DNA from 2 places in the Peribacillus sp. JNUCC41 genome. Region 2 is predicted to be linked to the other one. Evidence: riboswitches for the same ligand, from Rfam matches in the RefSeq annotation. Region 2 holds a riboswitch; the other holds the start of a gene.
What was found. A riboswitch is a leader RNA that binds a small molecule or an ion and turns the genes downstream of it on or off. The one in region 2 is predicted to bind cyclic di-GMP.
Positions count from the first base shown of each region.

Region 1 (15,810 bases), 1.5 Mb from region 2:
TTGGCCTTCGAAATCCCCTTCTCCCAAGAACTCCTCGCAGAGCACCTCAAGAATGGGTATGTCTCGGAAACTTGCGGCGTGCAATCGGGGAACGGCAGTTATAATTGTGTACGCTGCGGTAACAAAGACCAAACGTTGTTTTATACATTCCCTTGCAAGATTTGCAAGCAAGATTGCACCTACTGCCGCTCATGCGTCATGATGGGACGGGTCAGTGAATGTGCAAAGCTTTATAGGTGGACCGGGCCCTGCATTCAGTTTGCGATTCCTGACAATGTGATGAGGTGGGCAGGCACTTTATCGGCAGGTCAACAGAATGCCTCCGACTGTGTCGTTGAAGCCGTGAACGGAAAAGATGAATTCCTGGTATGGGCCGTATGCGGGGCAGGGAAGACGGAGGTCTTATTTCCAGCGATTGAGGCAGCGTTGCATGCCGGGAAACGGATTTGTTTGGCAACACCGCGGACCGATGTCGTTCTCGAACTCTCCCCAAGGTTAAAAAAAGCCTTTCCTGCCATTGACGTCACGCCCCTTTATGCCGGCAGTGCAGATAGACATGGCTTTTCGCCGCTGACCGTTGCCACGACACATCAGCTTTTCCGTTTTATTGAAGCTTTCGATGTCATCATCGTTGATGAAGTCGACGCGTTTCCCTACTCCATTGACGATTCTCTGCATTATGCGGTTAATAAATCGAAAAAGGATTCTGCGGCAACCATCTATTTGACCGCCACACCCTCGAAACGAATGAAGCGGCTATACCGAAGCGGTAAATTGAAAGCCGTCATAATCCCGGCCCGTTATCATCGTCAGCCAATTCCTGTCCCTGGAATGAAGTGGACCGGCAATTGGCAAAAACTATTCCTTCAACAAAAGATTCCCCCCGCAATCACCGGATGGGTAAGTGAACGCCTTAAGCAGCATATCCCCTTCCTATTGTTTTTTCCAAGCATTCAAGTGATGGAGCAGGCCATTCCGCTGTTCCAAAGACTGTCCCCAAAATTATCGATTGTCCACTCCCGGCACCCTGATCGAAAGGAAAGGGTAATGGCACTAAGGAATGGAATGATTCCAGGATTACTGACAACGACCATCCTAGAACGCGGCGTGACAATTGATCGGTTGGAAGTAGCCGTGATCGGTGCTGAACATGAAGTGTTTTCTGAAAGTGCCCTCGTCCAGATTGCCGGCAGGGTAGGGAGGAGCTTTGCTAACCCTGCCGGGACGATCACCTTTTTTCATTACGGTAAAAGTGAAGCGATGGTCGAGGCGGTTCACCATATACAAATGATGAATAAAGATGCCATGAAAAGGGGGCTGCTCGATGAATAGATGTCTTGTTTGTGATGAGGGAATGAAGCCGGCTTTCACATGGAGGAGCTTGCTTAAGCGGGCCGAGGCAAGGGCAATCTGCGAAGGATGTGAGGGGAAACTTAATAGGATCACCGGGGACACATGTACAATGTGCTCAAGGGAGTTGGACAGGGAATATAGGACCGGTGACCTCTGTCTGGATTGTTCAAGATGGGAAAGGGATGTGGAGTGGGGAGGCTATTTGTCGAAGAACATATCGCTATTTCATTATAATGAATGCTTAAAAGATATTATTGCTAAATATAAGTACCGGGGGGATTATGCATTAGCTGAGGTTTTCGCCCCTTTTTTGAAAGAAAGGTTAAAGGAAATGGAATTTGACCTGGTAACGGCCATCCCGCTTAGTCATGAACGGCTTAAGGAGCGGGGATTCAACCAAGGGCAGGCTTTGGCAGATCTCATTGGACTTCAAACCGTTGAGACCTTGACGAGAATCCATACGGAAAAACAATCAAAGAAATCACGGCAAGAGAGAATCTCATTACCGCAGGTTTTTCAGGTCATGCAATCTGATTTGCTGGAGCGTAAATCTATATTGATCATCGATGACATTTACACGACAGGCACAACGCTTAGGCATGCAGCGAAAGCATTGATAACGGCTGGGGCCAAAGAAGTATCATCCATCACCCTGGCTAGGTGAAACAGCTTATTTTAATGAACATCCCTAAAGTATCGCCGGGATTATTCGATATATACACTAAAGAATAATCGCTGTGATGGTGAAGGAGGGGCCTCGATGGAAGTATTCAACTGTCCAAGCTGTAATTCGTTATTCGTTATGACGAAATTCCGGGATGTATGCGATGCCTGTTATAAAGAAGAAGAAGCCCAATATGATAAAGTATATGCATATATTCGCAAGAAAATAAATAGAACGGCGTCCATGATGCAGGTGGTCAAGGACACCGGCGTTGAAGAAACATTAATAATCAAATTTGTAAGAATTGGAAAGCTGAGGGTTTCGCAGTTTCCCAATCTGGGAATTCCATGTGAAAGGTGCGGCGCTAATATCAAGAGCGGAAGGTTATGCGGCAAATGCGGCGATTCACTGCGATCGGATTTGCAGGCATTTGAAAATGAGGAAAAGCGCCTGACTGAAATTCAAGGAAATGATAAAAAAAACACGTACTACATGAAGGATGATCAAAAAGGATAAATCATGGAAACGTGTTGAGGTATTTGTTAAAATATTCGATATTGAGAACAATATTCGACAATGGGTGTCGAAGGAAAGATACAGGAAACAATTAAAGAAATCCAATCCTTGTCGATAATAAAGATAGGGAGAACAACACAGTCCAGAGCCATTTTCATGTGTTAGGAATCAGCATAATGGGATTTATAAAATCGACCGAAGGAGAGGATCTGGAATATGAAAATCAATAACGTCGGTATGACAGGTGTTAACCCTTATAAACTACAAGCCAATAAAACGGGGAATATCCAAGAATCCAAGGCCAAATCCTCGGATAAAGTTGAAATTTCTTCAGCGGCAAAAGAAATGCAGCAATCATCCCCGATTCTTGCTGCAAGGCAAGCAAAAGTGGAAGAATTGAAAATCCAAGTTGAAAAAGGAAATTATAAATTGAATGCACAGGCAACGGCTAAGGGTCTTATCGACTTTTACCGGAAATGAATTTTCAATGAAAAAGCTTGAATGAAGTGGACGGAGCCATTTTCCGTCCTTCATTTATGAGCGGAGGAGGCAGGAAAATGTCTGCACGGAATATCATCGGATCGCTTGAAAAATTGATCAAGCTTCATAAAAGCTTCAATCAATTGGCGATAAAGAAAACGGCCATTTTGAAAGCAAATGATACCGAGGCGATTACTGCCCTGCTGATTTCGGAACAAAAGCATATTAAAGCCATCAGTCAAACGGATAAGGAAAGGGAAAGGGCAGTCGGGGAATTCATTGCAGCCAATGGAACGGTGGGACAGCCTGCCTCCATCCATACCGTGACGGAGCTGACAGGACCTGAAGAAACGGAAGTCCTTGAAATGCTAAAAGCGGAATTGATTGGTGAAGTGGCAAAGCTGAAGGAGAGGAACGGTTTAAATCAGCAATTGATCTATCAGTCCCTTCAATTCATCAATGTCTCTTTGGATATTCTGAGGCCGCGGAACCAGAATCTGAATTACGGGGATTCGGTTAGGAAAACGGCGAAAATCGGCATGGGAATGTTTGATTCCAAAGCATAAGAAGCAGAAAAAGATGGAGGTGCGAGCAAATGATTTCAACCTTTATGGGTCTTGAGACCGCCAAGCGCGGATTATCCACCTCTCAAGGAGCCTTATATACAACAGGAAATAATGTGGCCAATGCCAATACATTAGGATATTCAAGGCAGCGGGTCAACTTGGTCCAGACGTCGGGCTTTCCTACTGTCGGTTTGAACAGCCCGCGTGTTGCCGGCCAAATCGGGACAGGGGTGGCAGCTGAAACGGTTCAGCGGATCCGCGACAGTTTCCTGGATGCACAATACAGGACACAAAGTAATAAAATCGGTTATTACGGGGCCATGAGTGAATCCCTGACGAAAATGGAAGGGGTCATGAACGAACCGACCGACAGCGGATTAGCCGCCACGATGGAGAAGTTCTGGAATTCGCTGCAGGGGCTGACGGCCAATACGGAAAACTCCGGGGCCCGTGAAGTCGTTGCCTCGACGGGGGTCATGGTCGCGGATACCCTGAACTACTACTACAACTCGCTAACAAGTGTTCAAACGGATATCGGCAATCAGATAAACGTCAAAGCGAACGAAATCAATACGCTCATCAGCAGTATTGATCAGCTTAACCAACAGATCAGTAAAGTGGAGCCGCATGGTTATATCCCCAATGACCTTTATGATAAACGTGATGTACTCGTGGACAATCTCTCGCAGCTTGTCAGCATTAAAGTGAATAACGTCATTCCGACGGATTACGGCAGGGCCAGCGATGTGGCTACAGGGCTATACAACATCGAATTGATGCAAGAAGACGGTTCATCTTTCGTACCGCCCATCAATCTTGTCAGTGTTAACCAAACCGGGATGGTGGGAACTTCGAAAGTTGAAGTTAGCCATGATAAAAAGACAGGTATGGTAGACGGATTGAAGTTTGGTTCGAAAACATTGACGGATTACAAATTCTCGGGAGAACTATCCGGTTTGATCAAAAGCTTCGGCTATAAGAAGGCTGATGGAACGATCGGCGGCGCTTATCCTGATATGTTGAAAAAGCTCGATAATATGACGACGGCTTTTGTGAATGAGTTCAATGCCATCCATAAACAAGGGTATGCCTTAGGTGATGACAGCACTTCAGCATTGAACTTCTTTGAACTTGAACCTGGTAAGAGTGCCGCCCAAAGCATCAAGGTGAATGGTGAAATCATTAAGGATCCCACAAAAATAGCCGCAGGCGGAAAAAGCGGAGGGGCATCCGGTGATAATGAAAATGCAAAACTCCTGGCTGACCTTAAAAAGAAGGCGTTCAGTGAGTACTTGACTAAAGACCAAAACTCTGTCGAATTGACGGGAAGCTTCGATACCTATTATTCCGGTATCATCGGAAAGCTTGGCGTGGATTCCCAAAGCGCCCAAAAGAACCTTTCCAATTCTGTCGTGCTTGCTGCCTCGGTCAATCAAAATAGGGAGTCCGTCAGTTCCGTATCCCTTGATGAAGAAATGACGGACATGATCAAATTCCAGCAGGCATACAACGCATCTGCAAGAATGATGACGATGATGGATGAAATGCTCGATAAAATAATTAACGGAATGGGTACGGTAGGCCGATAAATAGGAGGGGACGAACATGCGGGTAACGCAATCGATGCTAACCAATAATATGTTGAGCAATTTAAGCAACAGTTACGAAAAGATGTCCAAGCTGCAAGAGCAGGTTTCCTCGCAAAAGAAATTCTCCAAACCATCCGATAACCCTGTTGCGGCCATGATGGGAATGGGGTACCGGACAAACCTCAATCAAATAGGGCAGTATCAAAGTAACATTGCCGAGGCGACCAATTGGATCGACAGCACGGATGATGCCATTACGGAAGCGGTTTCCGCCATGCAGCGGATTCGTGAATTAACCGTTCAAGGAAGCAATGGCACGTATGAAGGGGAACAACTTAAAACGATTACTGAAGAAATTAAACAATTAAAAGAACATCTCATAACTCTTGGCGACACACAGATTGGCGGGAAATATATTTTCAACGGTCAGGATACGAATGTGAGGCCATCGTCCGTTAAAGATGCGAATGGAAATACGGTGTATGGCACAGGGGATATAAACCTTGAAGTGTTTTCCGGGATTTCCCTTAAAATCAATACGGACGGTTCCAAGATTTTTGGTGATGCACTCGCTGCCGGCGGAAGCATCGACCAGACGATCGAGGCACTCGAAAACGGCGGGGACGTAAGCGGCACACTGGAAGCACTTGATGCAACGATAAATAATTTCTTAGGCATGCAGGCACAGGTTGGTGCTAGGCAGAATCGGATTGAGCTGATGACGGACCGTCTCAAGCAGCAGGAGGTTTTTGCCACTGAAATCCTTTCGAAAAATGAGGATGTCGATATCGAAAAGGCGATCATGGATTTGACGACCCAGGAAAGTGTCCATAGTGCTGCTTTAAGCATCGGCGCAAAAATCATGCAACCGAGTTTATTGGATTTTCTTCGCTAAGCTATTCTTAAATGGATAGCTTTTTTCTATAAGGAGTGTTGATGATGCAGATTCCACAAATCAGATTGCAATCCACCCCCATGAAGATTGGATTGAATCTAGAGCAGCCTGTACAGCAAATCGAACAGAAGGCGGCGGTCCAATCTATCGAACAGCCGCAAGCCATACTGGAGATTCAAACGACACCAGGCAAGCTGACGATCGATCAGTCACAAGCAAGGGAAGACATGGATTTGAAAAGCCTCTCAAGAAGAGTCGATGAATTTGCAAAGCAGGGATATCAGGATTGGCTGGCGGGTATGGCAAGACGTGCCCAGCAGGGAACGGAACTGAGGCATATTGAAAAAGGCGGCAATCCAATCGCTGAACAGGCCAGGCAAAACAGCAAAGGGCCTGATAAGCAATTCAAACTCGGATGGATTCCCTCTCATTTCAGCGTGAAGCTGGACTACGAGCCGGCCCGAGTGGAGATTGAAGCAACCGTACAAAAACCGATCATTGATGCTCAAATCAATGGGGCGATCCATACTTACACACCAGGAAGTGTGGATGTGGAAATTCTACAAAAAAATGCGCTGGATATAGATTTCATCAATTTATTTCCAGATGAGATAGGGCAGTGAAAACATAGATGATCATACAAACAAAATTTCATGGCGAACTCGAATTAGCAGAGAAAGAGATTTATATATTTGAAAACGGGATACCAGGGTTTTTAGAAGAAAAACAGTTTTGCTTGCTAGCTTTGGATGACACGCCCTTTTTCGTCCTGCAATCGATAGAAACAAAAGGGCTTGCCTTCATTGTAACGGACCCTTTTGAAGTGTTTCACGATTACGAAGTGAAGCTCACGGATGAGGTGTTATCTTCTTTACAAATTGAAACGGAACTGGAAGTCATCACTTTCGTCATCTTAACGATCCAGGACCCTTTCAATGAAACGACGGCCAATCTACAGGCTCCCATCATCATAAACGGCCCCAAAAAAGTCGGTAAGCAATTTATCATGAATGCTAGTGAATACCGTACAAAGCACAGACTGTTTGAACCTCCAACAGAACAGGGGGGGAAATGATGCTCGTTTTGACCAGAAAACCAAATGAAGCGATCATGATCGGCGATGATATCGAGATTACGATCCTGTCCGTTGAGGGGGAACAGATTAAACTGGGGATCAATGCCCCTAAAAACGTCGATATCCATAGGAAGGAAGTCTATCTGTCCATCCAGCAGGAAAATAGAACAGCCTCAAAAACAGAAACCAATTTTCTGGAAAATATAAATGAGCATTTCAAGAAAAAATCTTAAAATCCGCTAAATATGTTTCCAAGCAGGTCGATATTAACTATACAACGATGGGTAGTGAAATAGGCGGCCGACTTATTCACTGCCCATCGTAAACAACCACATGGACGTGGGGACTTAAGACTCAAGGAGGAAACAAAAATGATTATCAATCACAATATCACAGCTCTTAACACGCACCGTCAATTAGGTGCAGCAACGAATGCACAATCTAAATCGATGGAGAAACTTGCATCAGGTATGCGTATCAATCGTGCAGGCGATGACGCAGCTGGTCTTGCAATCTCTGAAAAAATGCGTGGACAAATCCGCGGTCTGGATCAAGCTTCTCGTAATGCTCAAGATGGTATTAGCTTAATCCAAACAGCTGAAGGTGCATTAAACGAAACTCACGACATTCTACAACGTATGCGTGAACTTGCTGTTCAATCTTCAAATGACACAAACACGGATACTGACCGTGCTGAACTTCAAAAAGAAGTGGATCAACTGTCTCAAGAGATCACTCGTGTTGCTGAAAACACTGAGTTCAACACGAAGAAATTGATCAACGGTGATGCTAAAGATGTAACTTTCCACATCGGTGCTAACGAAGGTCAAAACATTAAATTGACTATCAACAATATGGATGCTGATTCTTTAGGCGTACAAGGTCAAATCGGAGATAAGACTGCTCTTGAAGGTAACAGTGAAATCGAAATTAGAAACGACAAGGGTGAAGCGGTTAAAGTCACATTCACAGCTGCTGGAGACAAAGATGCTGCTGCTGTAAATGAAACAACTGCTACATTAAGTGATGATGGTAAAACACTTACTATCACATTAGCTCAAGAAGCTGGGGATACTACTAATCCTGGTGCTATTTCAGCTAAACAGCAAGATGTTTTAGATGCAATTAATAAAGCGAGCAAGGGATCAGTAATAGCTACCGTTGTTGATGGTGGGGATCTTACTCAGGCTGCTACTGTAGGTGCTGATACCACAACTTCAACTACATTAAACAAAGATGCTACAAAAGGTATCAACATTTCTGATCAAAAATCTGCATCTGATTCAATCAAAACGATTGAAAATGCGATTACAACAGTATCAGCAGAACGTTCTAAATTGGGTGCAAACCAAAACCGTTTAGAACATACAATTAACAACTTGAGCACTTCTTCAGAGAACTTAACTGCTGCAGAATCTCGTATCCGAGACACCGACATGGCTAAGACTATGATGGATCAAACTAAGAACTCCATTCTTTCTCAAGCAGCACAAGCCATGCTCGCGCAAGCAAACCAGCAACCCCAGGGCGTTCTTCAATTACTTCGTTAATTGGATAGTTAGCCTAACAATAAAGGGTCTGACACTTTGTGTTAGGCTCTTTTATTTGTACTGATTGAAGGGTGTAAGGAACATTACGATGCAGAAAAAAGGGATTACTGACCTTTAAAAAGTAAGGGACCATTCGTTTATCTATCTGCAAGGAATCTTATGGCTACAATCATAATGACTTCATTGAGTGTGATGGTACTACAAAATCCGTAGATGAAGATGTGATTGTGTATGGTGAAATGACTGGTAAACACGCTATCAATCACAAGCTGGATGGGATATTCCATTCTTCCTAGTATGTTCGCAGGTTCATTTGAATAAAAAGGGAAGTCCTATAAATATAATCGTCAGTCATAATTTTTTTCGAACGTAGAGAAGTGATTATCACCTCAGTTTTAATCTTTTAATTTTTTTAAAAAGAATGTAGGTAAAAGGATTTCCATCTAAATGCTAAAACAAAGTTGATTGGAACGTAAGGTGCGAGACTCCTGCGGGAATACGAACCCCGCAGGCGCAAAACCGCCAAGGAGGCTCCCGGACCGCCCGCGGAAAGCGAGTGCCTGAAGTGGAAATCAACTAGACTCAAGTTATTCTTCTGGAGTTTTTTAGTAGAATCTCTTTTATAGAAAAGGTCAAAAAGCTTTACTAAATATAAAACTGTAAGAACCGATATAAAAAGTAAAGACATTATATGGGGGGCTATTTAGATGCTGGAGAGTTTGTCCACGAATATTCTTTCCTCACAACTTAGAACAGCAATCTCGGAAGGAATCAGTTCATATTATCAGCGGGAAATGAATACGCTTGCCTATTCGGAGCAAAGTGTAGAATCTACTGATGAGCCTTCAAAAGAAAAGATGCAGGAATTGGTGGATAATTTGAACACCTTCCTGAATCCGGCACATACGGCCGTTCGTTTTGAATATCACGAAAAGCTGAATGAGTACTATGTCAAGGTAGTCGATGACGTGACGGATGAGACGATCAGGGAAATTCCTCCGAAGAAGTTATTGGATTTCTATGCGGCAATGACGGAGTTTGTCGGCATAATGGTGGATGAAAAAATATAAGCGGGTGATTTATTATGGTACGAATCAGTGGTTTAGCAAGCGGGATGGACATTGATGAACTAGTTAAGAGCATGATGCAGGCAGAACGGGTGCCATTGGATAAATTAACACAGAAAAAGCAGTATTCCGAATGGCAGCGGGATGATTACCGTTCGATCAATACAGCTTTATCAGAATTGGATACGCTCATTCGTGATGGAATCGGGAAGCAATCCTCCTTTATAAAAAAGAAGGTGTCGGTTTCGAATCCAGATGCTGTATCAGTGAGAAATGTGAATTCGACCAGTGATTTTTCCGGGAATGTACAAGTGAATGGACTTGCCAAAGCAGCAACCATGACAAGTACGGAAAAATCAGCTGTTACCGACTCCAAAAAGAAACTATCGGAATTGGGTTTCACGACACCACAAGATATTACGATACTCGCCATCAATAAAGATGGCGGTTTTGATACGGAAGTAAAAGATGGAGTGACAGTGGAAAAACCGTACACGCTTACCCTTAGTGGGGACGATACGTTAGAGACTGTGATAAATAAAATTAACGCTAACTCAGGAGTGACCCTATTTTTTGATGAAGAGTCCCAGCAGTTTTCCATCACTGCTAAAAATACCGGTGATGTTAAGGATAGAGCTGAAATTGAATTAGGGGGCACCGGAGATTTTTTCGATATGTTAAAAATGGCAAGTAACAATGAAGGAACTGGCGGCACAAAAGGGGAAAATGCATCCATTGTTTATAATGGACTGGAAATTTCCCGGCCTTCTAATACGTTTCAGATTAATGGAGCGGAAATAACGGTAAAGCAAAAAACGACCGATACAGTTACATTCTCATCAACAGCTGATGTGGATGCCATCCTGGATACGATCACACAGTTTGTGAATAAATACAATGAAGTCATTAAAAAGGTTCAAGATAAAACGGGTGAAGCGAAATATCGCTCCTTTACGCCGCTTACCTCTGAGCAAAAGAAGGCAATGACAGAGGATGAAGTGAAGCTGTGGGAAGAAAAAGCGAAGAGCGGAACGTTAAAAAGCGACTCGACATTAAAAAGTCTCCTGACCACAATGAGGTCATCTCTATATACTTCAGTGGATGGAATTACGGGAAAAAACAGTCTTAGCAGTTTGGGTATCACCACCACCAAAAATTATTTGGAGGGCGGTAAATTAACGATTGATGAGGACAAGCTCCGGGCAGCCATTAGTGAGGATCCCAATGCGATTTATGATTTGTTCATGGCCAATGGTTCGGAAAAGAGCGACAAAGGACTCGCGCGCCGGTTAAGGGATGATATAGAATCATCGATGAAGGTGATTACTGAAAAAGCCGGGAAGGCCGGCTATGTTAATAACAATTTTACACTCGGAAAATTGGTTGATGGGCTGGATAAGAAGATTTCCACATTTGAAGCGAAGTTAACGAAACTGGAATCGCGCTATTATAACCAGTTCACGGCGATGGAAAAAGCGATTCAAAAGGCAAACAGCCAAAGTGCATCGTTAGCTTCTTATTTTAGTTAAGGTATGTCAGAAAGGAAGTAGTTAAGTATGGCGATAAATAATCCATATCAATCGTACCAGCAAAATTCAGTCAATACAGCATCCCCGGGAGAGCTTACATTAATGCTTTATAATGGCTGTTTGAAGTTCATCATGCTTGGGAAGAAAGCCGTTGAAGCAGGAAATATCGAAGTGAAGAATACGAACATCATCAAGGCGCAAAATATTATCCGCGAATTGATGGTGACGCTGAATATGGACGCGGATGTATCCAAAGATATGATGAGTCTGTATGATTTCATGAACCGGCGTCTGATCGAAGCGAATATGAAAAATGATGTTGCTGCCTTGGAAGAAGTGGAGGGGCTTGTTACTGAGTTCCGGAATACTTGGAAGGAAGTAATTCAGATCAATCGGAAAAAACAATTTACCCAAAGCGGTCAAGTATAATGGTGATTAGAACCTTTCATGATTTGACTGCTGAATTGCTTGCCGTTCTGGAAGATCGCACGATCACAGAACGTGATGATAAAATAGAAAGGGTCACAAAGCTGATCGATCAGCGGGATGGGCTTCTTTCTCAAATCAACCCGCCGTTTACTGGTGAAGAGCAACAATTGGGCCGTGCGGTACTGTTGCTCAACCAGCAGGTCGATCACTTGCTGAAGCTTCAAAAGCAGGAGATACAGCGGGATATCCAGGAAATAAATAAGAAGAAACGATCATCCAATAAATACACGAACCCGTATGAAAGTCTATCTGTGGATGGCATGTTTTATGATAAAAGAAATTGATTACCCTGCCGTTTGGATGCCAAACGGTTTTTATGTTAAGTTTTTTTAAATTTTCTGTAAATAAAATAGGCTTAATTTTTTCTTTATAGCATAGCATTTGATATAATGAAGCTAGGGCAGACATCAACCCTTTTCAAACCTTCCGACAATTGTTTCATGATTTCGACATATTTCATGATGTGTTTCTAAAGGGAACCGGAGGGGTATTGTAGAATCTAACTGTATAGTCTTAATTTAAGGAGGACTCACTTTATGAATTACAACGTACGCGGTGAAAACATTGAGGTAACTCCAGCAATTCGAGAATACGTCGAAAAGAAAATTGGCAAGTTAGAACGATATTTTAACAATACACCAGATGCAAATGTGTTAGTGAATTTAAAAGTGAACAATAATACATCTAAAGTCGAAGTGACGATTCCCATGCAGAATTTGGTTCTTCGCGCTGAAGAGGAAAATGCGGATATGTATGCTGCCATTGACTTGATCAATGATAAGCTTGAACGCCAAATTCGTAAACATAAAACGAAGGTCAATCGTAAGTTCCGCAACAATCTATCTACGACACCCGATGCATTCGCCTTCAATACGGATGTTGACGAAGTGGTGGATGAATTTGAAGACGATAATGATATTGAAGTGGTCCGCAATAAGCGCTTTGATTTAAAGCCAATGGACAGTGAAGAGGCGATTTTACAAATGAATATGCTTGGTCACAGTTTCTTCGTTTACACGAATGCGGATACTAATACAACAAACGTAGTGTACCGCCGAAAAGATGGACGCTATGGATTGATTGAACCTAGTTAACTATTAATCTTAGATCAAAAGCACAACCCAGCCTCTGGGTTGTGCTTTTTTGATAGAATGCGTTGGCTGTTGGGTTTGCTATAAAAAGCCTTGTTCTCTAAAAAATCCAAAAGTTCATTTAAAAGAACGAATGATGTTCTTTATTAAGATAAATGATTAGTTTTACCTATTTAAATACCCCTAACTTTTGCACTATACTCAAATTGTTAGTTCTTTAAAAAGAACAATTGGTTATTTATAAAAAAACAATTTGAATTAGGTGCAGAGGGGTTGGAAAACTTGTATCGAAAGAATTGCCATACATGCCATAGGGCATCTTTTAGCAGTGCGGAATATGGAAAGTGGCTTTGCCCGACCTGCGGTGAGGATTTAACTGCGCAAAAAGCCCTTGATGCACTTATAATTGAGAGAATCAACACACCTCAATGGAATAGTAAGAAGAGCAATATTCACTATTATTCAAATAAAAGAAATTGAATTAGCCTATGTTAAATTGCCTAAACTGTGAATTTTCTCAATATTGTAATATTTTGTCGGATGAAAGTTTTTGCATTTATATGGATTACCGACATAAAATAGCAATATATGGAGTGCGTTTCCGTTATAATATGATTATAAGCACTGTATTTGGTGATAAATACCACGACAAAGGCAAACTGATTGAAAGATTAGGGCGCAAAGGCACAGGTCTAAGGTCCTTGTGACTATGATGGCTGGTCTGCCTGAAATACAAGAGTATTTTAGGAGGTAGAAGAGGTGGCTAATGTGGCAATGGATCAAGAATGGGTGAAGTTGATTTCAGAAGCAAGGCGTTTGGGTTTCAAAAAAGAGGAAATCAGTGCTTTTTTGAAAAGGGAAAGCGTTGAGGTAACTTTTGAGGAGAACGATGGAAAATAGATTCCGAACAAGATTGAGAACATCCCTATAAACAGTGGTTCGATTCATTAGCTGTTTATAGGGTGAATGTCTCCTTGAGATCCTGGTGAGTCTAGCTTATTCAAACTATATTCTATTGGATTATGTAGGTAAACTAGTGCACTACCACTCTACTTACCACTCTACTCTTCTTTATCTTTTCTCCATTTATTAAACTCGATGAATTCCCTGAATTGTTGTTTTGAAACACCTGAATTCATGGCTTCCTCAACGATTTTCATCCAGTCATTGTCCAAGGTTTCCTTATTTGGAGCATCATATAGCAGGGCATCGACAGGAATGTTAAGTACGGCGGAGATTTTTTCAAGAAATTGAATAGAAGGATTCGTTTGTAAGTTCCGCTCGAGCGAACTTAAATAAGACTTTGCCACACCCGCTTTATCGGCAAGTTCAGTCATTGACATTTTCTTTTCTTCTCGCAGTTTTTTTACACGTTCACCAATCATCAATACCACCTCGAAACATGTTCTATTTATCTTCCGCTATTAAGTTTCAGTAGCCCACCTTATCATTCAAAACATGACGCCTGTAAGGATGGATTACCTTGACATGCTATCGCTAGAGAGGACATAGCATCTAGTGATGGAAGGTTATGGATAATTCTCATTTGCATATGGAATAGTGGGGAGTTTGCAACATATTTTTTATACTTCCTCTTATTTTAACAGTTTTACTCCTCATTTATCCATTGTTTTTCGCAAGAATTGAATTCAGGTCTATACCAGGGAAGTGACATGAAGTTGTACCTCTAGAATAGAAGTGGTAAAATTAAGCGTGCATTAGTAATAATAGAAGATGTGTTTCTTCTTACTTATATGAATTTAGTCATTGAACGATCATTACCATAATAGAGGAGCGTTATTGAATGCTTAATATATTAAATAAAGTTTTTGATCCGAATAAGCGAGAAATCAAACGATTAGAAAAAATCGCCGATCAGGTCGAAGCACTGGCTGATGAGACGGCTGCACTATCGGATGAACAGTTGCGTGCCAAAACGGGCGAGTTTAAAGAGCGTTATCAAAATGGGGAGACCGTTGATGATTTGCTTGTCGAGGCTTTTGCGGTTGCGCGTGAAGGTGCAAAGCGTGCTCTGGGCTTATATCCTTACCGTGTTCAAATCATGGGTGGGGCATCCCTTCATGATGGAAATATCTCCGAGATGAAAACTGGGGAAGGTAAAACCTTAACATCCACCATGCCTGTTTATTTAAACGCGCTTACCGGTAAAGGTGTACATGTGGTTACTGTCAATGAATACCTGGCACACCGTGATGCCACCGAGATGGGTGTATTGTATGATTTCCTTGGTTTGACCGTCGGATTGAATTTGAACAGTCATTCTAAAGAAGAAAAGCAGGCGGCGTACAATGCGGATATTACGTACAGTACAAATAATGAGTTAGGTTTTGATTACCTTCGTGACAACATGGTGTTATATAAAGAACAAATGGTACAGCGCCCGCTGCACTTTGCTGTCATTGATGAGGTCGATTCGATTTTGATCGATGAGGCGAGAACGCCATTGATCATTTCCGGTTCCGCACAAAAGTCGGCTCAGCTTTATATCCAGGCCAATGCGTTTGTAAGAACCTTAAAAAAAGAAACGGACTACACATATGATGAAAAGACAAAAGGTGTTCAGCTGACGGAAGATGGGATGAATCGAGCTGAAAAAGCGTTTAATATCGATAATTTGTTCGATATTAATCACGTTACTTTGAATCATCATATCAATCAGGCGTTAAAGGCGCATGTTTCCATGCATTTGGATGTGGATTATGTAGTCCAGGAAGGCGAGATAGTCATCGTTGACCAATTCACTGGCCGTTTGATGAAAGGCCGCCGTTACAGTGAAGGTCTCCATCAGGCGATCGAAGCGAAAGAAGGACTTGAAATTCAAAATGAAAGCATGACTCTTGCGACGATTACATTCCAGAACTATTTCAGGATGTATGAAAAACTTTCAGGTATGACCGGGACAGCCAAAACGGAAGAAGAGGAATT
Region 1 covers NZ_CP062163.1:1,520,793-1,536,602, reverse strand. The annotation lists gene JNUCC41_RS07680 (ATP-dependent helicase ComFA) at 1-1,332, shown strand, start outside; gene JNUCC41_RS07675 (ComFC family protein) at 1,325-2,017, shown strand; gene JNUCC41_RS07670 (TIGR03826 family flagellar region protein) at 2,114-2,533, shown strand; gene flgM (flagellar biosynthesis anti-sigma factor FlgM) at 2,750-3,013, shown strand; gene JNUCC41_RS07660 (flagellar protein FlgN) at 3,091-3,579, shown strand; gene flgK (flagellar hook-associated protein FlgK) at 3,609-5,168, shown strand; gene flgL (flagellar hook-associated protein FlgL) at 5,185-6,063, shown strand; gene JNUCC41_RS07645 (DUF6470 family protein) at 6,108-6,686, shown strand; gene fliW (flagellar assembly protein FliW) at 6,695-7,138, shown strand; gene csrA (carbon storage regulator CsrA) at 7,138-7,371, shown strand; gene JNUCC41_RS07630 (flagellin N-terminal helical domain-containing protein) at 7,510-8,688, shown strand; gene flaG (flagellar protein FlaG) at 9,396-9,758, shown strand; gene JNUCC41_RS07620 (flagellar hook-associated protein 2) at 9,773-11,284, shown strand; gene fliS (flagellar export chaperone FliS) at 11,312-11,713, shown strand; gene JNUCC41_RS07610 (flagellar protein FliT) at 11,713-12,057, shown strand; gene hpf (ribosome hibernation-promoting factor, HPF/YfiA family) at 12,310-12,867, shown strand; cyclic di-GMP riboswitch class I at 13,508-13,593, shown strand; gene JNUCC41_RS07600 (anti-repressor SinI family protein) at 13,624-13,764, shown strand; gene JNUCC41_RS07595 (helix-turn-helix domain-containing protein) at 13,926-14,249, opposite strand; gene secA (preprotein translocase subunit SecA) at 14,669-15,810, shown strand, end outside.
Region 1: linked by a shared signal. The riboswitch ahead of JNUCC41_RS07600 (anti-repressor SinI family protein) and the one ahead of JNUCC41_RS00350 (anti-repressor SinI family protein) in region 2 are both predicted to bind cyclic di-GMP.

Region 2 (15,810 bases):
AACGCCATCAAGGTCAATCCAAGCATGAAGTAGGCATCGCTGTTATCCAGTCCCAAACGGATTGCCTTTTCAAACATATCCTTCGCTTCGACCAGTTTAGAATCGGTTTCATAATATAAGTTTCCTAATGAATAGTAAGCCGCTGCTGCATTTTCATCCAGCTCAATCGCCTTTTTGTAAAACTTGACCGCTTTATCCGTTTCACCCACGGCAGTCAATACATTCCCAAAGTTTATGTAGGCAACAGGCTCATTCGGATTTTCCTCGATCGCCTCATTAAAAACTTTCGCCGCTTCTTCGTATTTCCCTTGCTGCATAAATTCAATTCCTTGTTGATTATTATCCATATCCATTCACACTCCATTTTTATATTAAAAAGTATAGCATAAGCCAGTGTCGAATTCAGGCGGTACACCCGCAATCCAAAAGAAGTCCCCAACCGCAAACACAGCTGGGGACATGCTTATTTTACCCTACGTAAGTCAGTTTTTCACCTTTTTTAAATACTTCATCAATGGTACCGCCGCCAAGGCACACTTCACCATCATAGAATACGACTGCTTGTCCAGGCGTGATCGCGCGGACTGGTTCGTCAAAGATGACTTCGACATCACCATTTTCCATTACCTTCACCTTAACCCCGCTATCCACTTGACGGTACCTGAACTTTGCCGTACATGTAAATTCATCAGCCGGTATATGTTCCGCTACCCAGCTGACATTTACTGCACGAAGGGAATTCGAATACAGCACATCATTATCAAAGCCTTGACACACATATAAAACATTGCGCTTCAAGTCTTTTCCCGCAACAAACCAAGGTTCGCCGCTGCCGCCAATCCCCAGACCGTGGCGCTGACCGATGGTGTAATACATCAAACCATCATGCTTGCCCATCACCTTGCCATCCATCGTGACCATATCACCGGGCTGAGCTGGGAGGTAATTGCTTAAAAACTCTTTGAAATTGCGTTCACCGATAAAACAGATCCCTGTAGAATCTTTTTTCGTTGCCGTGGCAAGGCCTGCTTCCTTCGCAATTTCACGGACTTCCTTCTTATCAATGTGCCCAAGCGGAAACATGACTTTTTCCAACTGTTCTTGAGTAAGCTGGTTCAAGAAGTACGTTTGATCTTTATTATTATCAACACCGCGAAGCATTTTGTATTCGCCATCCCGGTATTCAACCTGTGCGTAATGACCTGTAGCCACATAATCGGCACCAAGGCTTACAGCATGTTCAAGGAAGGCCTTGAACTTGATTTCCTTATTGCACATTACATCCGGATTTGGGGTACGGCCCGCTTTATACTCATCCAAGAAATAAGTGAAAACTTTATCCCAATACTGCTTTTCGAAATTGACCGCATAATAAGGGATGCCGATTTGATTACAAACGGCAATTACATCATTGTAATCTTCCGTTGCCGTACAAACTCCGTTTTCATCTGTATCATCCCAGTTCTTCATGAAAATCCCGACCACATCATAGCCTTGATTCTTCAATAGCAGGGCTGACACAGAAGAATCCACGCCTCCTGACATACCCACGACGACGCGGGTGTCCTGTGGTGCTTTTCTCATTCTGTCACCTCATTTATTTAAAGCAGGAATTATCTTCCCACTAATCTATTAACGATTTTCACGGTGGTTTCAGCCGCCTGCCTTACTTCCTCTTCCGTATTGTTCAGACCGAAGCTGAAACGAATCGAATTCTTCGTCCGCTCCGAATCTTTCCCGAACATCGCCACAAGCACATGCGACGGATCGATTGACCCAGCAGTACAAGCGGATCCGCTCGATACAGCAACACCTGCCAAGTCCATATTGACGAGCATCGATTCCACATTCGTACCCGGAATACTGACATTCAGCAAATGCGGCAGCGACTGTTCCATAGATCCGTTAATTTCATATTGTACATCCGCCTCAGCAAAGACGGCAAGCAATACGTCTTTAAATCGCTTGTATTGCTCCTTTTTCTTTTCCATCGTGCTTTGTGCAATTGAAACAGCTTCTGAAAAACCGGCAATGGCCGGCACACTCTCCGTACCAGCACGGCGCTTGCGTTCTTGTTCACCGCCATATAATTGCGGATTCAGCTTCAAACCTTCACGCATATAAAGAAAACCGATTCCTTTGGGACCGTTGATTTTATGCGCGGATACACTCAGCAAATCCACTCCCAACTCGCGAACGTCGATAGAGATCAAACCATATGCCTGAACCGCATCCGTATGGAATATGGCTTGATGCCCCTTAAGCAGCTGTCCAATTTCAGCAATCGGCTGGATCGTTCCAACCTCATTATTGCCGAACATGACTGAAACCAAAATCGTGTCGTCCCGCAATGCCGCCCTTAAATCGGCAATTGAAATAAACCCCGCTTCATTCACAGGTAAATACGTGACCTCAAAGCCAGACTTCTCAAGGTATTGGCATGTATGCAAAACCGCATGATGCTCGATCTCCGTCGTAATGATGTGCTTCCCTTTTTCTTTATAAGCATTCGCAACACCTATGATCGCCGTATTATCAGCCTCGGTTCCACCGCTCGTGAAAATGATTTCATTCCGCCCCGCACCGATGCTAGCCGCAATACTCGAACGCGCCTCATCCAAAACATGGCGCGCCTCCCGCCCGAAAGCATGAATGCTCGATGGATTTCCGAAGTCATGGCTCATGACTGTCATCATCCTATCGATCACCTTCGGATGCATCGGTGAAGTCGCAGCATGATCTAAATATATTCTGTCCACTTTTTTGTCGCCTCCATTAAAAAACGCAAGCGCCTACATAATAGGCGCATTGCTAATCAATTAAATATAATACATATAAGAATCGATTTCACCCGTATCCTTGTAGCTCGCCAAATCCATAAGCGTCGTATTATCCAATACATCCTTCACGGCATCGCGAATCCTGATCCAAAGCTGGCGCTTAACAGGCTCCTCATCCTCAATTCCTTCAACAGGGGTAATCGGCCCTTCCAATACACGAATGACATCACCCGAAGTAATCTCCTGAGGATCTTTAGACAGGACATACCCGCCATACGCACCGCGGACACTCTTCACCAACCCCGCATTACGAAGCGGTGCAATCAATTGCTCCAAATAATGCTCCGACAGATTATGCGTCTGGGCAATCGATTTCAAACTCTTCGGTCCTTCTCCATAATGTTTAGCAAGCTCGATCATGATCGTCAAACCATAACGGCCTTTAGTAGATATCTTCATACATATACACCTCAAATTATTTATCCGTTTCTAAATTCTTTTGAAATTATAGCATATTCCCGCCGGAAATGCATTCACCCGCCCTCCATTTGTCAAATTATCCTAATTGGAAAGGTAGGATAAATCAAAAGAAAAGAATGGCATGCTTTCAAAAATTGAGGAATTAAATAACAAATAACGAAAACGATTATCGAATTTACCGATGGTCACATTCCTTATATCCCCAAGCCGCTAGAGAATGATAGAATTCCGATTACCGCCTCCGAACCGGAGTATTCTGCATTTTCCCTGGAGCAGCAATCAAGAAAGCGGATTTTCCGCACCTATTTGGACATTTCCCTTGTTGCTCACATTTCAGCACTTCATGACTTTCTATACCTTTTTAAACCTACCATTACAAACCAGCCCATTCCGGCCAGACTAAAGGCAAAGTTTATCTATTAAATTCCCTCATCGAAGGATAGGTCGATTTATCTCCTTACAGCACAAATTAAATCCCCAAAGGAACTGCCATAATCGAATTCGCCTTCTTTTACAGCATAATCAGCGCATTTCCCCCATCAATTGTGATACCTTATATAAAAAGGAGAGGTGCGCAATGAATATAAAACCGCTTGCTTTCCGGATGCGGCCTCGGTCGATTGATGAGATCATCGGTCAGGAGCATCTGGTCGGTGAAGGAAAAATTATCGCGAGGATGGTGAAAGCCAAACAGCTTTCATCCATGATCCTGTATGGTCCGCCGGGAATTGGCAAGACATCGATTGCAAGTGCGATTGCCGGAAGCACGAAGTTTGCTTTCCGGACGCTGAACGCGGTGACCAATAATAAAAAGGATATGGAAATCGTGGCAGCGGAGGCTAAGATGTCCGGGAAAGTGATTCTGCTGCTCGATGAGGTTCATCGACTCGATAAGGCGAAGCAGGACTTCCTATTGCCTTATCTCGAAAACGGGATGATCACCTTGATCGGTGCAACAACCAGCAATCCCTATCATGCCATCAATCCGGCCATCAGAAGCCGGTGCCAGATTTTCGAGCTCAAATCATTGGATACCAATGATATAACCAAAGCCCTGGAACGGGCACTTCATGATGAAGAGCGGGGGCTTGGTGCGTATAAAACCGATGTCACCCTTGATGCCCTCACCCATTTCGCGACCGCTTCGAACGGAGATGTCCGCAGTGCCCTTAACGCTCTTGAGCTCGCCGTCATTTCCACCGAACCCAATGAATCCGGAACCATTCATATAGATCTGCAAATTGCCGAGGAATGCATGCAGAAAAAAAGCTTTTCACATGACAAGGATGGAGATGCCCATTATGATGTACTGTCGGCATTCCAAAAATCAATTCGCGGCAGTGATGTGAATGCAGCCCTTCATTATTTGGGGCGCTTGGTCGAAGCCGGTGATCTTGTCAGCATTGCCCGCCGCTTGGTAGTCATCGCTTACGAGGACATAGCTCTTGCCAATCCGCAGGCTGGTCCTAGGGCCCTCGCTGCAGTCGAAGCCGCTGAACGACTCGGTTTTCCCGAAGCCCGGATTCCACTTGCCAACTCAGTGATCGAGTTATGCCTATCACCTAAATCAAACACGGCCATTGTCGCAATTGATGCAGCGCTTTCCGACATACGCAGCGGCCATAGTGGAGATGTACCAGATCATCTTAAGGATGCCCATTACAAAGGAGCCACAGATCTCGGACGAGGCATCGACTACCTTTATCCCCATAACTACGAGAATGGCTGGGTGAAGCAACAATACTTACCGGACAAACTGCGCAGCAAAAAATATTACAAACCGAAAAAGAGCGGGAAATTTGAACAAGCCCTTGCCTCGGTCTACGAAAATATCGAGAAGAAAAAATAACTCCGGATCACTTCAGATCTGGAGTTTTTTTCTGAAAAATGAAAACTTTTAACATGCCTTTTGACAAAAAACTCCTCCCCTTGAACATTCACCATCAATGATGCCAACTTTCGTACAGCTACATTCCATATCGGCACAGTCAAGATTTCTCCTTTTCGAACACCATTTCGAAACTTCCTTCTATTAAAATCCCGACTAGATGAATAATTCCAGAGAATTCTAGATATATTGACCAAGAAATTGGGAGACCGTAAAAAACAACCTATATCCAAACAGTAAGCCATTGTGTCCAAATCATCCACAAGCAGTATGTACAACCGTCAGCCAAACGCTCCGGCCAGACCTTTAACTCTTAGGCTAAATTCCATTTGAATCGCCTTGCTTGGCCAATCCTTCCCGGAAATTAATCCGCAATCTGTTAAGGTTTCATCAGCACGTACTTAGTAAGAGGATATGTCAATTACCGCTGCTAACGGCATGTCCCTTTCCATAAGAAGGCACAACAACTTCTAGTTGCTGTACCTGTGTAGTCAATCTTCTTCTTTATAAATACCCCTCGAAGCTTTAATCATATTTTCCAGCCACATTTTCTTAAATACATTCACACGGCGAGGACTCCTATCCTCCTCTTCCTCCGTTGAATTTTCAGTTTCCTCTGCGGCCTCGGAAAGGATTTCATTTGAATTCCCTTCATCTGCTGAACTTTCCGTTGAACTGCTTTCATCTGATGAGCTTTCCGTTGATTCACTCTCGTTCGATGAGCTCTCCGTTGATTCGCTCTCGTATGATGAGCTTTCCGTTGATTCACTTTCGTACGCTGAACTTTCCGCTGAATATTCCATTTATTCTTTAGCCTCCAATATATTTTATCCTTAGGGATATCCGTACTGCATATCTAATAGGAACTTGGCTTATTACCCACTTTAAAGTAATCTTCTAATTTAAATATTTATTAAATCTGATTAGCTTTCCGTCGATTCACCCTCGTCCGCTGAACATTCCGTTGATTCACTTTCGTACGCTGAACATTCCGTTGATTCACTTACGTACGAAGAGCTTTCCGTTGATTCACTCTCGTACGAAGAGCTTTCTGTTGATTCACTCTCGTACGAAGAGCTTTCTGTTGATTCACTCTCGTACGAAGAGCTTTCCGTTGATTCACTTTCGTACGCTGAACTTTCCGTTGAATATTCCATTTATTCTTTAGCCTCCAATATTCATTATTCTTTAGGGATATCCGTACTGCATATATATGCGCCTTCTTTCTAATAGGGACTTTCCTAATCACCCATTTTAAAGTAACACTCCATCCGTTTTGCAAAATTCAGAAAATCCATTTTGACTGGTCAAATTCATTAGATAGAAAAACTTCTCTCCTTGCAAACAAAAAATAACCTCGGAATCTTTTTCGAAGCCACTTTATTATTTTTCCTTCATATTAGCTATGAATGTCCCTTAAGGAACCGAACACCGATTTACCGCTACTTTCGTGAAGCAGGCCCTAGACATTTCCCTTTGCGATGATCTCGCCATCCTTAATCAGAATGACTTCATCAAGGATGTTCTCATGATAACCATTTGCCTCACAAAGTCGATGTAAGACAGCAAGTTACATCGACGAACCACTAAAAGCCGGTACAGCCCAAATATCATCACTGAAGTGATACAAAAAGAGGCTGAATCCTTTCGAGTTCATGAAACACTCCCCATTAAAACATCATAAACATGGAAATGACAAAAATTACCTCCGTCATAATATTTTACGACCAAACAACATCGCTGCAGACTGGGGAGGGATTGTAAATCCACAATCACATCTTCCCTTCATAATCTAAACATTTAAAAATCAAAGAGAAGATAATAAATGGCTGTAAGATCCAGATTATAAAAAGACTTGCAATCTCTAAATATTTGAATGTAAACAAAAAAGTAAACACTAGGCCAAATTACACAACAAGCAACGAAAAAAGTGTAGATTTCTCAATCGGTCACTGCATTAAACTTTTAATGAATCTAACTTCCTACCCCTCGGATCTGTTCTAATCACTGGTAAACAATACACCAAAATATGGTAAAGGTATTATAAAATAGTAAATTATACTATTCTTTTATTATGAAATTAAATATAATAGATGAAGTGGTTACAAAAAGAGGAAGGAAGTAAAATATGAGACATGAAAAAAAGAAGAAAAAGAAACGGACATGGCTGAAGGTAGTCGGGATAATTGTCCTACTTTTCTTATTAGCTGGGGGAGCTTTTGCCTACTCCGTATGGAATCATCTGACTAAAACTGTTGACACGATGCATACACCAATAGACCGTACCACGGATAAACGAACGAAAGACCTTGCCCTATCAGATCAGGAGCCATTCTCTATGCTCATGCTTGGTGTCGATGAACGTGATGGCGACAAAGGGCGTTCAGATACAATGATCGTCTTGACAGTCAATCCACAAAAGAAATCGGTCAAAATGCTAAGCATTCCGCGTGATACACGGACCGAAATCGTCGGTCATGGTACACAGGACAAAATCAACCATGCATTTGCCTTCGGCGGAGCGAAAATGTCCATGGATACCGTTGAAAACTTCCTTGATATCCCAATCGACTATTATATGAAAATCAATATGGAAGGCTTCAAGGATATCGTTGACGCAGTCGGCGGCGTGACCGTGCAAAACGATTTGGACTTCACCTCCGATGGCATTCATTTTGCAAAAGGAACGCAGACCCTTAACGGGAAAGAAGCGCTTGCCTATTCAAGAATGAGACATGATGATCCAAGTGGTGATTTTGGCCGTCAATCCAGACAACGTGCCATCATCGAAGCAGTCATCAAGGAAGGCGCAAGCCTTTCATCCTTGACGAAATACGATGAAGTCTTCGATGCACTCGGTAATAATATCCAGACTAATTTGACGTTTGATGACATGATGGACATCCAAAAGAACTACAGAGATGCAAGCAAAAGCATTACCCAATCATCCATAAACGGCAACGGAACGAAAATCGACGGAATCTACTATTATATTGTGTCGGATGAAGAAAAAGAAAAGGTTCAATCCGAATTAAAAGAACAATTATCCATTAAATAAGAAAAAATGAAAGAGCTGTCCGGACCCGCATCCTGACAGCTTTTTCATTTTCCCCGTCCAATATTCTGACAAAAAACGAACACCAATTGTAGAGATTTGTTGGAATTTTTGTTGTTTATTAGGCATTAAAAGACGGTATAATCTAATATGAGCTGAATATTCCATCTCCCCTTGCCCCTTTCATCACTAGACTCAATTATTCTTTGGACCTGGAATTCCACAACCAACTTTCATCAACTATCATAAAAAAACCAAAACAAAAGGAGTGTATTTAAATGAAAATCAAAGCAGGCAGCTGGGCTATGCTAAGCACACAGGACAAAATGTTCATTCTGAAAGCCATCAGTGATCGTTCAAGAATGAAATATGTTTCATGAGAAGTAAATCTATCCGGCACTACATGAGAGCATCACCTCTCCCTTTTCAATAAAACGAACTTGAGCCTGAAAAAGGAGAGGAATCTATTCAAACCGATAATCCCATAACAAACGCCATTCGCCTTTTTCTTTGACGACATAGCAATTTTGTTCCAAAGTAAACATTCCATAGCGAGAATTGAAGACCTGTGTAACTGGAACTTCATAGGCCGTTTTATGCAGCCTTCCACTCTTATCCAACTTCCAGTTCTTCACTTTCTTAGAACGGCCTACATCATACTGAAAGGACTCCACATCCATATGCTGTAAAAATACATGTGACCGATTTTGCACATAATCTGCTCGATTCGGAAATTTCAGCTTCGAAACGCTTTTTAAACTACTAGTCCATTTAAAAGTAATACAAGCTTCTGTACCAGGAGAATACTCGTCAAAAGACGCCTATAAGAATCTTACTTCTCCTCACCCTCATAGGTATCATTTATTAACGAAAAAAAAGAAGCATGTTTAGACATGCTCCTAAATATGTATCGTAAAATGATATTTAAATTTATTGGTGCCATCTTACATCAATACAAGAAAAAACATGACCATCCCCCATGAAACGAGCAGAATAAGGATAAAGTATCTTATGGATCATATTCTTTCAGGTTCCTCAATGATCCCACTTAATTTCTCCTTGATCTCCTCCACCATTTCATTCACAGTAACATCTTGTCCAGACTCACCTTTTGCAAAAGTGTCTTTTAAAATATCAAAAAAATCCATTTCAAATTTCCACTCCACCATTTCATAAGTTGTCCCTAATCTTTTTTCAAAGAGAAGGAATATAACTCTTTTATTATAGTAGAGACTGGCAAGCTGAATCTACTATAATACAGAAAAATCACAGAAAATTAACATTTTCTAAATATTCAGTAGGGATGAATACCACTAGCCAATATGTGTAGATAAAAAAACAAAAAAGGACCGATTCCTCAGCCCCTTCGATACCACAAATTATGCTTGCCCCATAAAATAGGTCATTAATGAAATCAAAACTAAAATAATAGTAATATAAGTCCCAATAAAAATTTTCTTGCTTCTCTGTTTCTTTTCATATACTTCCTCGAACGTAATGAATTTGTTTTTTGTCATCAAATAATCTCCTTCTAGTTTGATGGCAGCTATCTGACATCGCCTTTTGCGAAGTCCCTTTGCTTGATCTCTATAGTGTAGTATCGGCACATCATCAAATACATTTAAGCATTATTAACTATTTTTTATAGGCTATATTTCTTAAATTTGCAGAAGGTTGCGACTAACGCATTATGTACAATAACTAAATTCCATGATTTTCATGTGAAATCCTGCCTGGGCATCATTTTAATTAAGCACTTACATAATAAAATTCATGATTATTTTTATCCAACCTAAGAATGATAACCATAACGGTACACTGAATAAAGTTCCCCATATTAATCCCTTCATAAAAGCATTAAGTCCATCCATAATAAAAATCCCTCTCAATTAGGTTTTATTTTTATTATTGTCCCCATACTCTTTATTCTAGATACCTTTACGGTAATTTCGTGTAATGAAAACAAAAAAGAAGACTGTATAACAGCCTTCCCTAAGATAATTTTTCATTTTCCTTTTATGAACTCCCGCACCTCTTCAATAGATAAACCTAAACTTTTAGCCTCTAACATTAGATAAACCCATTCTTCCCGTTCATTGTTAGCTTCCATGTCGAATCCCACCCTACTTGTGGTAACACAGCCGTCTTAGCATTTAGCCTTAGACCTGTAATTTTGCCTCCCTACTTTTCAATAGGTTTGCCTTTCTCAAGAATATTTCACCTTAATTACTCCCAAGATTGATAAATCTCTTGAATCCCTGTTTCCATGGTGCTAAATAAACTATCATTCACTAAAAAATTCCCTTTAATTAAAACTATATTAATGTTAATTATACTTAAAATCGTATTAATAGCTCTTAATACTATTCGTTTTTTTCTGCCATTTTTCAACACTATTCATCAAAAAGTGACATTACAATGTTAACACATTGGTATTATGTGCTTTCTTTACAACTCATTTATTAAAAATACATTTATAATAGCTATTAATACGCTCGAACTTGCTATTTTACAAAAATAGTATTTCGAAATATAAATTCAGTTTTAATTTTTTTCCCCTAAGAAAAAAAGCCAGCATTACAAACCATACTATGGCTGTAACCTGACTGTTCGTGAACAAATATTTACACACTTGATTCCATTTGGATACCTAATAAATTGCTAAACATCCCTCTTTTTTCATTAGCTAACTGGTTATATTCACCAACCTGAATAATTTCTCCCTGATCCATGACCAACACTTGATCGGCATTGCGAATCGTCGATAAACGGTGAGCTATGACGATGATGGTCATTTTCCCTTTTAATCTTTCAATAGCTGATTGAATCTTCGCTTCGTTCTCGGTATCCAATGCGCTTGTCGCTTCATCCAATACCAGTATGGCAGGTTTGCGTAAAATCGCTCTGGCTAACACTAGACGCTGCCTTTCCCCTCCTGACAGTCGGACACCTCGATCACCGATTAGTGTATCCAGACCTTGAGGAAGCTTACTGACAAAATCAGCAGCTGCAGCGAATTCCAAAGACTCCCATATGGATTTCTCACTTGCATCAGGGTCAATGATCAGCAGGTTTTCCCTTATTGTTGCATTAAAGAGAAACGGATCTTGCGGGATATAACTTATGGACCTCCGCAGCGATAATAAGCGGTCATTAGTAAGGGGAATATCATCTATTCTGACTTCCCCCCTATCAGGTTGATTTAATCCCATTAATATATCAATTAAGGTGCTTTTTCCGGCACCTGATCGTCCTACTATAGCGGTCATACGGTTAGATGGTATGTGTATGTTTATATTTTTCAGGGCATAAGTGCTTTCATTTTGATCATAACTAAAATAAACATTACGGCAATCCAACCCTTGTTCAATATCAATAGGCTTGATATTTTTATAATCAGATTCATATAACTCTCTTGCGGCTCTACATTCATTTTGTAAATCCGATAGTGCTTTAAAAGACGGAAGCGTAGATCCTATTTGCTCTAAATTCGATTGAATGCTAGTAAACCTTGGCCATAACCTTGAAAAAATAACCGTAATCAGCATTAATTGTGCTGGCTGGGCCATGAACATCTTTATCGAAAAAAATACAAAAATGGCAATTAAGACTGAAGATACAATTTTGAAGATCATTTGGGAAGTAGTATTTAAAGTCGTTAACTTGATTCTGTTTTTTTCCATTCTCTTACTTAAAGACAGAAACCAGTTCAGATGAGATTCCTCTAGGGAATTACTTTTGATATCTTTCATTCCGTTAAGGTGATCTGTCATGCCCGCTAAATAGGTTTGTGTGAGCTGATAGGTTTCCTTCCCAATGGACTGAGACTTTTTCACAAATTTCCGGGACGAAAAAATAAGAATGAACCCAAAGGCTATTATAAAACTCGTCATTGGAACAGATAAATAAAAAGCTATACCGATTTGAATGAAAGTAAATATAAGTGAGGATATAAACTGTAAAAATAAATTTATCCCTGCACTTACATTGAAGGTTTCATTAGTCATGATGTTGATAATATCGGATTTCCTCTTTTTTAAATAAAATCCCCAATTGACTTGCAGAAGACTTCCATACGCCTCATCCCTTAACTTTCTAACAAAACCTTGTTGGATTTTCACTCCCAAGATTGTTTGATTCCGCTTAAATACACTTTGTCCCACCATTAATATCACATAAACTCCAAGTATTAATAAAAGGCTTAGCGTTTCCGGAATTCCCAAGAATAACTCATTAATCCAGCTTATGAAAGGTACTTCATCCGTTTTTATATCCATTACACCGGTCAATCCAATCAATGGGATCAATAAGAAAATTCCTGCACTTTCTAAAAAACCTATTAAAATCATACAAACAAGATTGATATAGAGAATTTTTCCCGAATAATCATGTATTTGTTTCGTAAAAAGTAACAGATGCTTCATCACCATATCCTCCATTCGCAGCCATTATTTGATCGTTTTCCTCCATGTTACCGGTGGTAAAGCGCGAAAATGGAAGGAAAGGTATCGGGTATCCACTTTTTTAAGATTATTTATCACAATGAAGATAGTAAGGTAGGGTGTTGACGCGTGGACTCCTGGACCTTGGAGGGTTTATTTGGTTAAAATGGAATGTTTTAAGGTTGTTAACTAGATTCCTGTTCTTTCAGACCTCTACTTCTGTTCTTTTTAGAGAACTTAGAAACAACAGTGAACCTATCCATCACTTCAGCTCCGGTTATATAAAAAGGTCCACTGCGCAGCCAAGCATGTGCAATGAGCCCTCCATTCTCATCTTTGGCTGTACCTAAATAAAGAGTGCTATCAATCTTTCGTTTTTCCAACATCTTCATAGCCGCTATGGCCTTTACAAGACACTGGCTTTCCCATATGGTGTAGCGGCTCATAATATTTATAGCCCGCGATACATTTGCTAAAGTCTCTTTATCCACTGCATTCAATTCATATGATGACTCTTTCATCAGTTCACCAAGTGTTGGGGCAACTTTTGAAAAGGAAATGCTTTTAAGATAGCGGGCCCGGCCTAAATGTAAAAAGGCTTCGATATACAGCAGCTTTGTCTTGAAATCTAATCGAAGAAAAGTCTGAGCTTTCTTTACGATATTCATTGTTTTAGCCTCCTAGACTAAAGATTCATTATACTAGGAATGTATGCTAACTAAACCTTGTTCCAGCAATTGACTTAAAAAGTCCGTGACATGCTCTTTACAATCGGTCGGATCGACATTGTATTGTGACTGTAATGTTGTAACTAACTCTTGAATTGTAATGGGTTCCTTCATTAACTCCCAAATTTGCCCGCCTAGTTCACCTAAATTATAATATTTTCCGTTAGAAACGCTTAACATGACTTTTTCCCCATCCATGTCACTTACTATGTTTCCTGGATTTTGGCTATATAGACTTTTTGTTTCAAGTTGATTAATATTCATGAACACTTTCCTCCCTTTTTAATGCATGTAAAATTGTTTCGGATAAGTTCGGAGCCGTGAAACGGTCCGTTGGTCTACGTAGTTGGAAAAACTCGATTTTCTTAATCATTTTGGCTGAAGTGTTGAAATGCCAGTCCATCAATCCAGATCTTTGGATAAAAAAATTGCGATATGTATGATGATATAATTTATAAAATCTTTGAAGAGATGGTATTGGCTTGATATCTATCTCGGTATCTTCACTCTTGATCAATTCAAAAACACCAGCAAGCGGGAGTTGTTCGGTAATAAACTGATCTTGAACAGGAACAGCGAATTTATCTTCTCTAACAATGAGTGGCTGATAGTTATTTGAATCCATTTCAAAATGATTTAAGCTCTCCAGCCATAATTTTTGTTGTGGATATGAAGGGGTTACAATGGGTATATTTTCATTATTTAGAGTTACTGGTATGACATCATCACTCATGAGCTTATAGCCCCTTTTTAAAAAAGCTGAAGCAAGAGTGGATTTCCCAGCACCAGAATCACCAACAATCGCATATGCCTTTCCATCTATGGCCACCGCACTTCCATGTATAGGAAGGATTTTTCTTTGCATCAAAATGGCACCCATGCATGTTCCGAGGATATAAAGCCGTATCTCATCTTCTTGCGCCTCATCAATTGGACAAAATTCTATTCTATTACCACTTTGGATCAAGAAAATGGCAGTATTGGAAACATGGAACATAATCCAGTCTTTCTTAATTACAAAATCATCTTCTGGAACTGAATGCTCAGACCATAATGCATGGAGATCCGCTTTTTCGATAACAATATCCGTTTTATCATCCACTATATTAATAGGAAGCAATTCAGGCAATGCTATATCACTTGAAACGGTTAAACCATACGCTTCATAAACTGTTCTTATTTTGATACCGATCATATAAATACCCCCGTACATAAATAACGTCTCTTAATTAGACAGTTCGAATGTTTAATACTTTGTTATTCTTGAAGTCATACCCCTATTAACTGGATAAATAGGGGCTTAGGGGAACCTAACAGACTTTGTAGCGTAAAAAGTTTAACTAAAAGTTATATCTCCTTTTGGAGTGTTTGATGGGAAAGCTGCATCTGTATATTCCCCTTCAGTTCCAAGCATTGTTTGATTAACATCAAGAACTTCTAATTCTGGTTTTTTCCATTCCTTTTTCATAGTATTCACCTCCTTTTAATTGAATCGTTTTAAAAATCGATACACAATTAAACTCCTCATTAGGAATTTATGGTCAGGATTCGTAGCAAGTTCGGGTTCAGTTCCTTTTATAACCGTTACTAAGGCATTCTTTATAGCTTGTCCATCCAGGAATTCCAGGGCTTTATCATCTGTGCTCAGCTGCTCAATCTCCTCTATGAATTCACCCCATTTAGGAAGCATACGGTGAATCCAATCAGCACCTTGCACACCTCTGTACCGTTGGTTTAGCCTTACTTTATCGGGTAAGACATTCACTGTAGCATTTCGAATCAGGGCACGATCCATCCCATTCTGTACATATTGACTTTCCGGTAGTGATAAACAAAAGCGAATAACACGGATATCATTAGTCGGGTCTCGCTTCCACAACTTATATCGTAAGGAGAGTTTTGTGGAAAGCGTATTTCCTGCATTCCATTGAAAGATATCTTCAAAATGCTTTTTTCTTTCATTAAAAATATCAGAATTCGAATACCAGCCTGTTTCATCTATGCCAAATTCTTTAAACCTGTCATATACCCCTGTTCCTTCTGCAAATCTTGGATTGATTAATGAAGGAATTTTATATGGCACACCTTCCGGAAAGATTCGATCAATGATTGGAAAGCCGATTCTTGCAATGGTTTTCACCTTTCGCAATCTAGATCCGCCAACATTATTCCTATATTGTTCCAACTCTTGATATAGTCGAACCCACTTTAGCCTTTTTAATAGAAGGGAGTAATACTCCAAGGGGAATCCCCAGGAAATTGAAAAGTTCCCTCTATCTCCATTAAGCAAAACACCCATCCCATCCTCATTCGCTTTTTCAAACATCCCTTTCAACCAGAAAGAATTTTCAAAAAACTTATATGGCATCTCCATGATGTCAAGAAAGTCTTCCATTTCGGAATAGGAGTCTTTCCCCTTAAAGTCACAATAATGATC
Region 2 covers NZ_CP062163.1:48,543-64,352, forward strand. The annotation lists gene JNUCC41_RS00300 (tetratricopeptide repeat protein) at 1-347, opposite strand, end outside; gene mnmA (tRNA 2-thiouridine(34) synthase MnmA) at 469-1,584, opposite strand; gene JNUCC41_RS00310 (cysteine desulfurase family protein) at 1,614-2,759, opposite strand; gene cymR (cysteine metabolism transcriptional regulator CymR) at 2,820-3,239, opposite strand; gene JNUCC41_RS00320 (replication-associated recombination protein A) at 3,838-5,109, shown strand; gene JNUCC41_RS00325 (hypothetical protein) at 5,640-5,951, opposite strand; gene JNUCC41_RS00330 (hypothetical protein) at 6,072-6,305, opposite strand; gene JNUCC41_RS00335 (polyisoprenyl-teichoic acid--peptidoglycan teichoic acid transferase TagU) at 7,277-8,206, shown strand; gene JNUCC41_RS00340 (hypothetical protein) at 8,668-8,916, opposite strand; gene JNUCC41_RS27005 (YwzD family small protein) at 9,220-9,351, opposite strand; gene JNUCC41_RS00345 (hypothetical protein) at 9,583-9,720, opposite strand; gene JNUCC41_RS00350 (anti-repressor SinI family protein) at 10,209-10,313, opposite strand; cyclic di-GMP riboswitch class I at 10,332-10,415, opposite strand; gene JNUCC41_RS00355 (ABC transporter ATP-binding protein) at 10,828-12,627, opposite strand; gene JNUCC41_RS00360 (lasso peptide biosynthesis B2 protein) at 12,831-13,313, opposite strand; gene JNUCC41_RS00365 (lasso peptide biosynthesis PqqD family chaperone) at 13,347-13,637, opposite strand; gene JNUCC41_RS00370 (HPr kinase/phosphorylase) at 13,627-14,568, opposite strand; gene JNUCC41_RS00375 (paeninodin family lasso peptide) at 14,710-14,841, opposite strand; gene JNUCC41_RS00380 (asparagine synthase-related protein) at 14,857-15,810, opposite strand, start outside.